Regions from separate parts of the Lysobacter sp. A378 genome, predicted to be linked through region 2. Evidence: riboswitches for the same ligand, from Rfam matches in the RefSeq annotation. Region 2 holds a riboswitch; the other holds the start of a gene.
What was found. Region 2 has a riboswitch for cobalamin ahead of ACW7G1_RS13745 (ribonucleoside-diphosphate reductase subunit alpha). Riboswitches for the same ligand answer to the same signal wherever they lie in the genome.

Region 1 (7,138 bases), on a different contig from region 2:
TTCGACGAGTTCGGTGCGGTAGACCTTGGTGACCTGGCGCATGTCGAGCATGGGATTGTTCCTTGCAGGTGATAATTGGTTAGTTGATGACGACGCGCTCGGCGTCGCCGAACTGGTCGGCGCCGGAGACCACGATGCGGTCGCCAGGCTGTACGCCTTCGAGTATCTCGACCGCACCGAGGCTGCTGACGCCGGTGCGGATCTGGGTCAGCACCGCGATGTCGCCGTCCATCACGTAGGCGCGGGTGCCGCCGCCCTGCTCAAGGAACGGTCCGCGTTCGACCTGCAGCACGTTGTCGCGGGTGTCGAGCAGGATCCGTGCGCGCATGCGCTGGTTCTGGCGCAGGCCCGGTGGCTGCTCGTCGGTGAAGCGCAGGCGGCCGGTGACCTCGCCATTGACCACTTCAGGCGACACCGATGACACCTTGGCCGGGTACTCGCCGCGACCGCCGGACAGTTGTGCCGGCATGCCGATGGCCAGATCGCGGGCGAAGCTTTCCGGCACCTTGATCTCCACTTCGAACCGGGTCAGGTCGACCACACCCAGCACCGGAGCATTTGCGGCGACGTTGGCACGCTGGTCCACCAGCACCTGCCCGACCTGGCCATCGAACGGCGCCCGCAAGGTCAGCAGATCCACCTGGCGTTGCAACTCGGACACGACCGCGCGCTGGCGGTCGGCAAGCAGTTGCTTGTTGCGGCTGTCCAGCCCGGCGCCCTTGCCTTGCAGGGTGAACTCGCGGCGCGCATGGTCCAGGCCAATCTCGGCCTTCTTGAGGTCGTCCTGCGCCCGGGCGACATCGATCTGCGCGACCGCACCGCCGTCGTAGCCGTGCTGGTTGCGCTGCAGGTCACGCTCGGCGGCCTGGCGATCAATGCCGGCCTGATCAAGGTTCTGGCGTGCGGCGGAGCGTGCGATCTGCGCATCCAGCGTGGCGCGGCTGGCCTCGGCCTCCAGACTGGCCAGTGTCGCCTCCTCCTGGGCCAACTCGCTGAGCAGCTCGGGGCTGTCGATCACCGCCAGCACGGCGCCCTTCTTCACCACATCGCCGGCAACCACGTCCAGGGTGACGGTGCCGCCGGCGATCGCGTACAGGGTCGGGCTGTTGGCGGCGATCACCCGGCCGTCGGCGGAGATGTCACGCACCAGGTCGCCGCGGGTGACCTCGGCAATACGCACGCGGCCAGCGTCGTACGACCGGCTGCCCGCGCTCCAGCTCGATACCAGCCAGACAACCAGCAACACGACGGCAATTGCGGCGACGACGGCCAGCAACCGGTTGCGACGCTTGCGCGCCTGTCCGGAAGCACTGGAAACGGGTTGGTCCTGCGCGGAGGTGTCGCGGATGCTCATGGATTCGCCTTGGGTGATTACCAACACTCACGCAGGTTCCATGCCAACGCGTAACCAATTGATATCAAAACGAAATGCATCGTCGCTTGGCGTCCGGCGGACGGTCTTCCGCGTCCGGCCGGACGACCGTGGGGTGATAAAGCCCCGGCCAATATTCCGGCCCGGTCCCGGCTAAACTGTGCCGCTACCTGCAGGAGTTCTAGCCATGTGTGGAATTGTCGGTGCGATCGCGGATCGTGATGTGGTTCCGGTCCTGATCGAAGGCCTGAAGCGGTTGGAGTACCGCGGCTACGACTCGGCCGGCATTGCCGTGATCGACGGTCAGGATGTGCGCCGGGTGCGCCGTACCGGCCGGGTCGCACAGATGGAAGGTGCCGCCCTGGCCGAGGGCTTCCACGCCCAGCTCGGCATCGGCCACACCCGATGGGCGACCCATGGCGGAGTGACCGAAGCCAACGCGCATCCGCATGTCAGCCACGGCGTCGCGCTGGTGCACAACGGCATCATCGAGAACCACGACCAGCAGCGCGAAAAACTCATCGCGATGGGCTACGAGTTCGAGTCCCAGACCGACACCGAGGTCATCGCCCATTTGATCCATTCCTTCCTCACCCAAGGCAAGGATCTGCTGCACGCGGTGCAGGCCGCGGTGCAGGAGTTGCACGGTGCTTACGCGTTGGCCGTGGTCAGCCGCAAGGAACCGCACCGCCTGATCGCCGCACGCATGGGTTGCCCGCTGCTGATCGGGGTGGGCGAGGGCGAGAACTTCATCGCCAGCGACGTCTCCGCGATCCTGCAGGCGACCCGCAAGGTCATCTTCCTGGAAGAAGGCGACACCGCCGAGATCACCCGCGATGCGGTGCAGGTATTTGGCCCCGACCACGCACCGGTCGAGCGTGAGGTGCACTTGTCGGACGTGTCGCTGGCGTCGCTGGAGCTCGGCCCCTACAGCCACTTCATGCAGAAGGAGATCCACGAACAGCCGCGCGCGATCGCCGACACCATCGAAGGGGTAATCGACGCCGACGGCTTCTCGCCGGAGTTGTTCGGTGCGGACGCGGCGGAAGTGCTGGCCGGCGTCGAAGGCGTGCAGATCCTCGCCTGCGGCACCAGCTACTACGCCGGCCTGACCGCGCGTTACTGGATCGAGGCGATCGCCGGGCTGCCGTGCTCGGTGGAGATTGCCAGCGAGTACCGCTACCGCGACGCGGTAGCCAACCCGAAGCACCTGATCATCACCCTGTCGCAGTCGGGCGAGACGCTGGACACGATGGAGGCGCTGAAATACGCCAAGTCGCTCGGCCACGATAAGACCCTGTCGATCTGCAACGTGCCTGAGAGCGCCATTCCGCGCGCCAGCCGGCTGGTCTACTACACCCGCGCCGGCGCCGAGATCGGCGTCGCCTCGACCAAGGCCTTCACCACCCAGCTGGTCGCGCTGTTCACCTTGACCGCGACCCTGGCCAAGCTGCAGGGGCGCCTCGACGAGGCCCGCGAGGCCGGGTACCTCGACGCCTTGCGCCACCTGCCCGGCAGTGTCCAGCACGCGCTCAACCTGGAGCCGCAGATCATCGCCTGGTCCGAGCGGTTTGCCCCCAAGGAACATGCACTGTTCCTCGGCCGCGGCGTGCACTACCCGATCGCCCTGGAAGGCGCGCTCAAGCTCAAGGAAATCTCCTACATCCACGCCGAGGCCTACCCCGCCGGCGAGCTCAAGCACGGCCCGCTGGCACTGGTGACCGCGGACATGCCGGTGGTGGTGATCGCCCCCAACGACAGCCTGCTGGAGAAGGTGAAGTCCAACATGCAGGAAGTCCGCGCCCGCGGCGGCGAGCTGTTCGTGTTCACCGACGAGGAAAGCCAGTTCGGCCCCTCCGAGGGTGTCCACGTCATCCGCGCCCCCCGCCACGTCGGCGTGCTCTCGCCGGTGATCCACACCATCCCTGTGCAACTGCTCGCTTACCACGTGGCATTGGCACGCGGTACCGACGTGGACAAGCCGAGAAACCTGGCCAAGTCGGTGACGGTGGAGTAACAACCGCCGTCATTCCCGCGAAGGCGGGAAGCGCTCCACAACAGCCCAAAGGGCTGGTCATTCATGGACGTTAAGTGCTTGAGAATCCAGGTCCATGGATCCCCGCCTTCGCGGGGATGACGGGCGATAGCGGGAATGACCGGCGAAAGCGGGGACGACCGGCGAAAGCGGGGACGACCGCCTTCGCGGGGATGACCGGCGACAGCGGGGGTGTTCAGGCTTTCCCTGGACCTACTGCGCGGGCGCGTAACGCAAGGTCACGAACCACTCGCGCCCCGGCTGGTTGTAGAACGAGGTGGTCTCGTAGTCGCGGTCGAACACGTTGGCCAGCCGGCCCTGCAGGGTCAGCACATTGGTCAACGCGTATTCGGCGCGCAGGTCGAGAGTCGCGTAGCCGGGCAGGCGGCGGGTGTTGGCGACGTCGTCGAAACGCGCGCCTTCGGCGATGCCGGTCAGGCCGATGCGGAAGTCGCCGAACGCGCGGTCGAGGTCGAGACGGGCACTCTCGCGGGCGCGGCGTGGCAGGTCGTTGCCGGCCTGGAAGCCGGTCAGGCTCTCGGTGTCCAGGAAGCTGACGCTGGCGGCCACCTGCCACTGTGCGAGCTCGGTGTCGATGCCGAGTTCGGCGCCGCGCATGCGTGCGCGATCAATGTTGTTGGGCAAGCCGATAGCGGCATCGAACGCGATCAGGTCGTCGACGGTGGTCTGGAACGCGTCGAGGCGGACATCGAAGCGGTCGCCACTCCAGCCCAGGCCGAGTTCGGCGCTCTTCGATTCTTCTGGACGCAGCTCGGCATTGCCGAAAAACGGGTAGTACAACTCGTTGAAGGTAGGCGCCTTGAACGCGGTGCCGTAGCCGGCACTGAGCCGCCAGTTATCGGAGAAATCGATGCCCCAGGCCGCGCTGCCGGTGGTGTGGCCGCCGAACTGGTCGTTGTCGTCGCGGCGCACGCTGGCCTGCAGCGACTGCGCGCCGAAGCGTCCCTGGTACTGCGCGAACGCGGCACGGTTGCCGCGCTCGCTCTCGTCATAGGTGGTGCTGCCGGCGACCCGGTCGCGCAGCCAGTCGACGCCGGCGGTGATGGCCTGCTGCTCGCCGATGCCAAAGTCGCCCTGCAGGCTGGCACTGTCGCGGTCGGTGTCGAAATTGCCGAGGTTGACGCTGTCCTTGAACTGCTCGGAGGCATCGACGTTGCGGCCGGCAGTCAGCTTCAACTGCAGGGTGTCGGACGGTCGCCAGCGCACGCTGCCCCCGACCACCTGCTGCACGGTCTCGGAGCGGTTGGTGAAGTCGCCATCGAAGTCGTTCTCCCCCTCGCTGCGCAAGGCCACCGCGCTGAGTTGCCAGGCGTCGTTGAGGTCGATGCCGCCGCGCAATGCCAGCGCGTTCTGGATGTAGCCGTCCAGGTCGGGTTCCGGCGCGGCGATGAAGCATCCAGCAGCGAACGGGTCCGGGGCGGCGACGCTGCACGCGTTGAAGCCCTCGGTACGCTGGAACTGGTAATCGACACCGAACCAGGTGCGCTCGTTGCGTCCGCCGAAACCGACGCCGTACTCATGCGCGCCGTGGCTGCCGCCGCCGACGTGCAGGCGCGGCGCGTAGCCCGGGGCATCGCCAACGCGACGGGTAAAGATCTGGATCACTCCGCCGATCGCCTCGCTGCCGTACAGGCTGGAGCGCGGCCCGCGGACGATCTCGACCCGTTCGACCAGCGCCAGCGGCAGGTTCTGCAGCGACACCAGGCCGGAGGTGGCAGACCCGATCCGGATGCCGTCGACCAGCACCACGACGTGGTCGGACTCGCTGCCGCGCAGGAACAGCGTCGTCAGCTTGCCGGCGCCACCCTGGTTGGACATCGACACGCCGGCGCGGCCGCGCAGCAGGTCCGGCAGCGAACGGGCCTGGCTGCGCTCGATCTCGGCGCGGTCGATCACCTCGACCGGAGCAAGTGCGGTGTCGACGTCGATCGCGGTACGGGTGGCGGTGACCACCACGCCATCGAGATCGGTGGCCGATTGCGGAGCGGCTTCGAGCAGGGGCGCGCCGGCGGCGTGGGCCGGCCCCGTCAAGGCGGCAACAGGCAGGACAAGAACGGCCGCAACGGCCAGGGACAGCGAACGGGACTGCATCGATGGTTCTCCAACGCGCACGGAAATCGCCGTGCCGGGCTTGGGGAAGCTGCTTGGAGGGGAGTTGTTGCGAAAACGGTCGGACGGGCACCGGCGTTGTCGCCGCAATGCCCGCCGCATCGCAACCAATAGTGGGTCGAAACCCTGCATCCAGGCCGGTCTCCGGACTCGCGAGTGGTGTCGTTGTCGACACCGGCCGTGGCGCCTTCCCATGCAGCATTCTTGATGAATGCCTGCAAGTCCCAGGAGACTTGCCACACAGTGGCGGTGAGCCGCGGCTGGGCTCGCTTACCGTTGCGGGGGCAGTGCCGGGGTGACCGCGTTGGCGGTGTCACCGGCTTCCCGTTTCAACCCCTTGGCAGGACGCCGCCGGGTCACCTCGAAGCGTGCGCAGTCTAAGCGATCGGCGGTGGCCAGCGCAAAGGGTGGCGGCAACGCGGCGGCTCAGTAGTTGCGCCGATAGGGCGCGTCCGGGTCGGGCCTGGCGGGCACAGTGTCGGCGGTCAACACGGTCGTGGTGACCGGGCCGGCCGGTGGACTGTGCCGGGGCGGCGGCAACTGGCCGGTGGCCGCTTCGGCGGCGGCGACCAACTGGTCGCGGCGTTGTTCGGGAATATCCTGCCAATGGCAATCCAGCAGCGCGCCCTCGAGGGAATAGAGCAGGTTGAGGGTCGGTTTGAAACCCGCGCGCTTGACCCGCATGAATGCCTCGACCGGACCGAGTTCGACCAGCTCGTCGCGGCTGTGCAGGCCGACCTGCCGCAACCAGGCACTGGATTTGGGCCCGATATTGCGCAGCTTCTCCTTCATTCCAGCGACTCCAGGAATATCCGTGCAATGGCTTCCATCCCGACTTGGTCGTCCGCGTCGAAGCGGTTCGTCTGCGGGCTGTCGATATCGAACACGCCGATCAGCTCATCGCCGCGAAACAGCGGGACCACCAGTTCCGATCGCGAGGCCGAGTCGCAGGCCACATGGCCTTCGAATTCATTGACGTCGGCAACGCGTTGGGTCTTGCGAGTGGATGCCGCCGCGCCACACACGCCCCTGTCGAGCGCGATGCGCACGCAGGCCGGCTGGCCCTGGAATGGCCCGACCACCAGTTCGCGACCATCGAAAAAATAAAATCCGACCCAGTTCAGCGCCGGCAGTGCGTGATACACCAGCGCCGACAAATTGGCCGCATTGGCGATCCGGTCGCGCTCGCCAGCGAGCAGGGCGCGGACCTGGGCCGCAAGGTCGGCATATTGTTCCGGCTTGCTGCCGGACAGAGAGGTGGGATTGAACATGGTTCCAGTCTAGCAGCGGTGATGTCGGTGGGCCGGGACTACCATGTGGCCATGGATATCCGTAGTTTCTATGTCACCGGTACCGACACCGGGGTGGGAAAATCCGTCGCCAGCGCGAGTTTGCTGCACGCCTTGCGCGCACGCGGCCGGCGCGCGGTCGGGATGAAACCGGTGGCCAGCGGTTGTGGGTTCATTGACGGTGCCTGGCGCAACGAGGACGCCTTGTTGTTACAGGCCGCCAGTGACCCGCGACCGGCGTATGCCGACATCAATCCGTTTGCACTGCAATCGCCGATTGCGCCCGAACTGGCGTTGCGCGATGAGGGCGTC
Region 2 (7,138 bases):
TGATTTCGCCGAAAGCCTGGATGCCTCGGGCCGTTGGCTTCCATGGCACCGACGATGCGCTGCGCGGTGAGTCGATCGCCGCCCAGCCATCCGGCCGTCCATGCGAAGGCGCCTGCGGCACCGAAGGCAATGGCACCGATGCCAGCCAGGGCCAGCAGCCGCCGCCGGCCGGTTCGCGCCGGAGGTTCGAAAGGGGGCCGCGGGTCGTTGGAAGGCTCGGGTAGCGTCATGGGATGCTCGAATGGAGGGGGCAACCCGTAAGACGCACCCGACCAGGCTTTATTCCCGATCTTCTCGAATCTTCGATGAACGAGTGCGGAGCCACGTTGTCGTCAACTAGGCAAAGTTTGCCCAGCATCTCCCGAACGGGACAATGGCGGGACCGCGGTTGGTCGACCTTCGGAGTCCAGTGCGACCATGGTGAAGCGACCGCGTGTGGCCAGCAGCGACGCGCCCGAATGCAGGTCCTCGCTGTGCATCTCCACTTCTACCTGCAAGGAGGTGCGACCGGTGGCGATCACCCGTGCGACCAATTGCACCAGCGCGCCCTGGTTGACCGCGGTGTGAAAGTCGACTTGCTCCGAGCGCGCGGTGACCACCGTGCCGCGCGCGTAGCGTGAGGCAGCAATGAATGCAGCCTTGTCCATCCACGCCAGCGCCTGGCCGCCAAACAGCGTGCCCAGGTGGTTGGTGTGGTCGGGGAACACAATCTCGGTCATGCGCGCCTCGGTGACGGGCTCAGAACGCGGCATCGAAGGCGACCTCGCCCTGCACGCCGACCTGATAGGCGGAGACCCGGCGTTCGAAGAAGTTGGTCACTTCCTGCACGTCCTGCAGGTCCATGAAGCCGAACGGATTGCCTGCGCCGAAATGCTTTGGCATGCCGAGCTGGCCGAGCCGCTGGTCGGCGCAATATTCCAGGTACTGGCGCATGTCCTTCAGCGACAGGCCGACCACGCCACCAGAAAGCGTGTCGGCGGCGAACAGCATTTCGCATTCCACGGCCTCGGTCAGCATCTGGATGACATCGCGCTGCATCGACTCGTCAAACAGCTCCGGCTCCTCCTCGCGCGCGGTGCGGATCACCTCGAAGGCGAACGCCATGTGGCAGCTTTCGTCGCGGAACACCCAGTTGGTGCCCGAGGCCAATCCATGCAGCAGACCGCGCGAGCGCAGGTAATACACGTAGGCAAAGGCGCCGAAGAAGAACAGGCCTTCGATGCAGGCGGCGAAGCAGATCAGGTTGAGCAGGAACTGGCGACGCTGCTCGCGCGTCTCGATGCGTTTCAGGTCCTGGATCGAGTCGATCCACTTGAAGCAGAAGTCGGCCTTGGCGCGGATCGACGGGATGTTCTCGACTGCCGCAAACGCTTCGGTACGCGCTTTGTCGTCGGGCAGGTAGGTGTCCAGCAGGGTCAGGTAGAACTGCACATGCAGCGCCTCCTCGTACAGTTGCCGCGACAGGTACATGCGGGCTTCGGGCGCGTTGATGTGCTGGTAAAGGTTCAGCACCAGGTTGTTGGCGACGATCGAGTCGCCAGTGGCGAAAAATGCGACCAGTCGTTCGACCAGGTGGCGCTCGGCCGGGCCGAGCTTGCCGCGCAGGTCGTTGACGTCGAGCGAGAAATCGACCTCCTCGACCGTCCAGGTGTTGCGGATCGCATCGCGGTACATCTCGTAGAAACGCGGGTAGCGCATCGGGCGCAGGGTGAGGTCGAAGCCGGGATCAAGCAGCCGTGGGGTGGTCATGGGGATTCCTGGGGAGAGTGCGTGAAATGCGTGGCGCGTCATTGGCAGGCTTCGCAGCTTTCCGGATTTTCCAGCGAGCAGGCGATCGCCTCGCTGCTGGGCACCGGCGCGCTGACGGTCGATTTGGCGATCCGCGTCGCCGGGCGCGAGCGCAGGTAGTAGGTGGTCTTCAGTCCCTGCTTCCACGCGTACATGTACATCGACGACAACGCGCCGATGTTCGGGTTTTCCATGAACAGGTTCAGCGACTGGCTCTGGTCGATGAAGGCGCCGCGGTCGGCGGCCATGTCGATGAGCGAGCGCATCGGCAGTTCCCAGACGGTGCGGTAGATATCGCGCAGGGATTCGGGAATCGCGGTGATGCCCTGGATCGAACCGTCGGCCATCTTCACCGCGTCACGCAGCTCCGGCGTCCACAGCCCGAGCGTCTTGAGCTCCTCGACCAGGTACTTGTTGACCACGAGGAAGTCGCCCGACAGGGTCTCGCGCTTGAACAGGTTGGACACTTGCGGCTCGATGCATTCGTAGCAGCCCGCGATCGAGGCGATGGTGGCGGTCGGGGCAATCGCGATCAGCAGCGAGTTGCGCAAACCGTGCGCGCGGATACGCTCGCGCAGTGGGTCCCAGCGGGCAGGGTCAGCCGGTGCCACTCCCCACGCTTCGAACTGCAATTCGCCCTGCGAGGCGCGGGTGTCGCCGAACGCCGGATGCTTGCCTTGCTCGACGGCGAGCTCGCAGGAGGCCGCCAGCGCATGGAAGTAGATTTCCTCGGCAATCCGCTTGGACAGCTCGCGCGCCGGCTCGGAATCGAACGGCAGGCGCAGCTGGAAAAACACATCCTGCAGGCCCATCGCCCCCAGCCCGACCGGCCGCCATTTCAGGTTCGCCCGGCGTGCGGTGTCGATCGGGTAGAAGTTCAGGTCGATCACGCGGTCCAGCTGGCGTACCGCCAGGCGCACGGTCTCGGCGAGCTTGCCGAAATCGAAGCGCGCCGCACCGCTGCCGGGTTGCCCGCCCTCGACGTGGTGGGCGAGGTTGATCGAACCCAGGTTGCAGACCGCCGTCTCATCCTGCGAAGTGACCTCCAGGATCTCCGTGCACAGGTTCGACAGATGCACCACGTTGCCCTTGCGCAGGGTCTGGTTGCAGGCGCGGTTGGACTTGTCCTTGAAGTTCATCCAGCCGTTGCCGGTCTGGGCGAGGGTGCGGATCATCCGTCCGTACAGCTCGCGCGCCTTGACCTGACGGGTCGCCAGACCGGCGGCTTCGGCCGCGTGATACGCGCGGTCGAACGCCTCGCCGAACAGGTCGGTCAATGACGGCGCACCGTTCTTTGCCAGCGCCGCCGGATCGAACAGCGACCACATCGCATCGGCTTCCACCCGGCGCATGAACTCGTCGGGGATCCAGTTGGCGAGGTTGAGGTTGTGGGTGCGGCGGGCGTCCTCACCGGTGTTGTCGCGCAGTTCCAGGAACTCCTCCACGTCGGCATGCCACGGCTCCAGGTATACGCAGGCCGCGCCCTTGCGCTTGCCTCCCTGGTTGACCGCCGCGACCGAGGCGTCCAGCGTTTTCAGCCACGGCACGATGCCGTTGCTCATCCCGTTGGTGGACCGGATCAGCGAGCCGCGCGAGCGCACGCGGCTGTAGGACAGGCCGATGCCGCCGCTGAACTTGCTCAGCTTGGCGACGTCCATGTAGCGCTGGTAGATCGCTTCCAACGAGTCTTCGGGCGAGTCGAGCAGGAAGCAGCTCGACAACTGCTCGTGGGTGGTGCCGGCGTTGAACAGCGTCGGCGAGCTGGGCAGGTAGTCCAGCTGGGCCATGCGCCGGTAAAGCGCGAGCGCGTCGGCCACGTCCTCCGACAAGGCGCAGGCGATGCGCAGGAAGAACTGCTGCGGCGTCTCGATCACCGTGCGCGCGGTCGGGTGGCGCAACAGGTAGCGGTCGTACACCGTGCGCAGGCCGAAATAGTCGAAGCGGGTGTTGAGCGTGTTGTCGATCGCGTCGTTGAGCTTGCGCGCGTTGGCCTGCACGAAGCCCAGCAGGCGGTCGTTGATCAGGCCCAGGTCGTAGCCGCGCTGTACCGATTGCGAGAACGCATTGATGTCGATGGACGCGACTTCCTTCTCGATCACCCCGGCCAGCAGGCGTGCCGCGAGGCGGCCGTATTCGGGTTCCTCGGCGGTCAGCAGGGCGGCGGTGCGGATCGACAGCTCGTCCAGCTCGGACGTGGTCGCGCCGTCGTACAGGCCGGAGATCGTGCGGGTGGCGACGCGCATCGGGTCGATCGCGTACAGATCGTCGCTGCAGCGGGTGATCGCACGCACGATCTTGTTGAGGTCGACCGGTTCGTGGCTGCCGTTGCGCTTGGTCACGCGCATGCTCAGTGCGGTGGCCGGCGGGGTCAGGGTGAAGCCGGGTTCGGCGGCTTCTTTCGGGGGTATAGCCGTGTGGGCTGCGGCAATCGGGTCGAGGTCGGCCGTGGCTGGTTCGAGGGTGGTCATGTGGATGGGCTCCGGTGCAGGGCGCACGGGTCGACGGCCTTCCCTCGAAGGTCGACGCACGGAGGCATGGGCGTACCGCCGGCACGCACAAAGCGCGCTGTCGACGGCACGGCCACGCCCCCGCGGGCGGTGGAATTCTCGGGTCTGAAACGGAAGGTGTCGCCGGGCATCGGAGGACGCCCTGCCACCCTGCCCGAGGCAGGGTGCTGCGACACCGACCGTCTTCCCCCGAAGACTCCCTGGCCGGTCACCGCGCGGTGTGCATCACGCGGTTGTCGGCAGGTCTTCGGGCTCTGGACGTGGGCAGGCAATGCCTGTCTTTCCTACTGGCCGTCGCTTCCCAGGGCGTGTTGCCCCCAGTGCCAAGACGGCGTTCGTTTCCATTTACCGCTGCGGGGCAGCGCCGGATTCACACCGGCTTCCCTTTTCAGCCGACCGCGAGGATCGGCACCGACAGACACAACATATCGTGTTTGTATTTTTAGTCAACACAATATGTAGGATAAGTGATGCTGGGAAGGATCAAGTTCGCTTGGAGCGCCGTTGTGCCCGCGCTACCTGCGGAACCGGCTTTCTGCAGGGCTACAGGATTTGCCCGGCATCTCCCCGAACGGGACAATGGCCGGTCCCGCCTGGTGAATGTCCAGGCTCACCCGCATGACCACGGAAGCGCCCATGACCATTCTCCGCATGACCGACCTCGACCTTTCCGGCAAACGCGTACTGATCCGCGAAGACCTGAACGTGCCGATCGAGCATGTCGCCGGCCAGCCGGCCCGCATCACTTCCGAGCAGCGAATCGCGGCGGCGCTGCCGACGCTGCGACTGGCATTGGAAAAGGGCGCGGCGGTGATGGTGATGTCGCACCTCGGGCGGCCGAGCGAAGGCGCGTGGAGCGAAGCCGATTCGCTGGCGCCGGTCGCCAATCGGCTGTCCGAGCTGCTCGGCATCGAGGTGCCGCTGGTCAAGGACTGGGTCGACGGTGTCGATGTCGCGCCCGGCCAGTTGGTGTTGCTGGAAAACTGCCGCATGAACGTCGGCGAGAAGGCCGATGACGAGGCCTTGTCGAAGCGGTATGCCGCGCTGTGCGATGTGTTCGTGATGGACGCGTTCGGTACCTCGCACCGCGCGCAGGCGTCCACCCACGGCGTCATCCGGCACGCGCCGGTCGCCGCCGGCGGCCCGCTGCTGATGGCCGAGCTGGACGCGCTGGGCAAGGCGCTCGACCAGCCCGCGCGGCCGTTGCTGGCGATCGTTGCCGGCTCCAAGGTCAGCACCAAACTTGAATTGCTGTCCTCGCTGGTCGGCAAGGTCGACCAGCTGATCGTCGGTGGCGGCATCGCCAACACCTTCATCGCCGCGATGGGCCATGGCGTGGGCAAGTCGCTGGTGGAGATGGACCTGATCGACACCGCGAAGCAGATCATGAGCGATGCGAAAGCGCGCGGCGCCGACATTCCGGTGCCGACCGACGTGGTCGTCGCGCCGGCATTCGCGGCCGATGCACTGGCGACGGTGAAGGCGGTCGATGCGGTCGACGCCGACGACATGATCCTCGACATCGGCCCGGACACGGCGGCGCGCTACGCGGCAATGATCAACAGTGCCGGCACCGTGGTCTGGAACGGCCCGGTCGGTGTGTTCGAGTTCGATGCGTTCGGCAAGGGCACCGAAGCGTTGGCCCACGCGATTGCCGACAGCAACGCGTTCTCGATCGCCGGCGGCGGCGACACCCTCGCGGCGGTCGACAAGTACGGCATCGCCGACCAGGTCAGCTACATTTCCACCGGCGGCGGCGCGTTTCTGGAGTTCCTGGAAGGCAAGGAACTGCCGGCGGTCACGGCACTCAAGGCGCGCGGCTGAGCGCCGATGAAACCCACCCTGTTCTTCGACATGGACGGCACGCTGATCGACTCGGCGGTCGGCATCACCCGCTGCGTGGCGCACGCGTTGACGCAGATGAACGTGGCGGTGCCGCCGCAGTCGCAGCTGCGACGCTGGATCGGACCGTCGCTACGTACCAGCTTCGGCCCGCTGTTCGATGACCCCGCCGATGTCGAGCGTGCCGTGGAGCATTACCGCGAGCGTTTCGAGACCCACGGCTGGGCCGAGCACGACCTCTATGACGGGATTGGCGAGGTCATCGAGTCGCTGCATGCCGACGGCCACCGGCTCGCGGTAGTGACCGCGAAGAACGAGCCGCATGCGCGCAAGATCGTCGACCACCTGTCGTTCGGCCATCGTTTCGACGATGTGATCGGCGCCACCATCGACGGCAGCCGCAGCGACAAGCCCGAGCTGATCGCCGAGGCATTGCAGCGGCTGCAGCTGATTCCGTCACAGTGCTGGATGATCGGCGACCGCCACATGGATATCGACGGTGCGCGCCATCACGGCATGCGCAACATCGGCGTGTTGTGGGGGTTTGGCGGGGAGGCGGAGTTGCGCGCCGCCGGTGCCCAGGTACTGGCCGCCGCACCGGCGCAACTGCCCGACCTGCTGGCGGGTTGATCCACCCGCGAATCGCGGGTTCTCGGGTTGCCTGCCGGCCCATCCGGCGGGCGGGCCGGCAGTAGTTTGTATCGGGCAGGACGGACGTGAAGACGTGCTAGCGTGATCTGATCGATCCCTTGCATGGAAGTCTGCCGATGGCCGCGCTGCTGCGACGTACCAAGATCCTTGCCACCCTTGGCCCGGCGACCGACGCGCCCGGCGTGCTGGAGGCGATCATCGCCGCCGGTGTCGATGTGGTGCGGTTGAACTTTTCCCACGGCGACCCGGCATCGCATGTTGCAAGGGCCGAGGCGGTGCGTGCGGCCGGGCAAAAGGTCGGGCGCGAGATTGGCATCCTGGCCGACCTGCCGGGACCGAAGATCCGCATC

Region 1: linked by a shared signal. The riboswitch ahead of btuB (TonB-dependent vitamin B12 receptor) and the one ahead of ACW7G1_RS13745 (ribonucleoside-diphosphate reductase subunit alpha) in region 2 are both predicted to bind cobalamin.

Annotation. Positions count from the first base shown of each region.
Region 1 covers NZ_JBSVRK010000003.1:151,977-159,114, reverse strand. The annotation lists gene ACW7G1_RS12185 (ABC transporter ATP-binding protein) at 1-51, opposite strand, end outside; gene ACW7G1_RS12180 (efflux RND transporter periplasmic adaptor subunit) at 80-1,354, opposite strand; gene glmS (glutamine--fructose-6-phosphate transaminase (isomerizing)) at 1,560-3,389, shown strand; gene btuB (TonB-dependent vitamin B12 receptor) at 3,621-5,519, opposite strand; cobalamin riboswitch at 5,656-5,916, opposite strand; gene ACW7G1_RS12165 (TfoX/Sxy family protein) at 5,964-6,329, opposite strand; gene ACW7G1_RS12160 (GAF domain-containing protein) at 6,326-6,808, opposite strand; gene bioD (dethiobiotin synthase) at 6,860-7,138, shown strand, end outside.
Region 2 covers NZ_JBSVRK010000004.1:195,799-202,936, reverse strand. The annotation lists gene ACW7G1_RS13760 (catalase family peroxidase) at 1-230, opposite strand, end outside; gene ACW7G1_RS13755 (acyl-CoA thioesterase) at 333-752, opposite strand; gene ACW7G1_RS13750 (ribonucleotide-diphosphate reductase subunit beta) at 739-1,749, opposite strand; gene ACW7G1_RS13745 (ribonucleoside-diphosphate reductase subunit alpha) at 1,788-4,133, opposite strand; cobalamin riboswitch at 4,517-4,726, opposite strand; gene ACW7G1_RS13740 (phosphoglycerate kinase) at 4,932-6,119, shown strand; gene ACW7G1_RS13735 (HAD hydrolase-like protein) at 6,126-6,767, shown strand; gene pyk (pyruvate kinase) at 6,905-7,138, shown strand, end outside.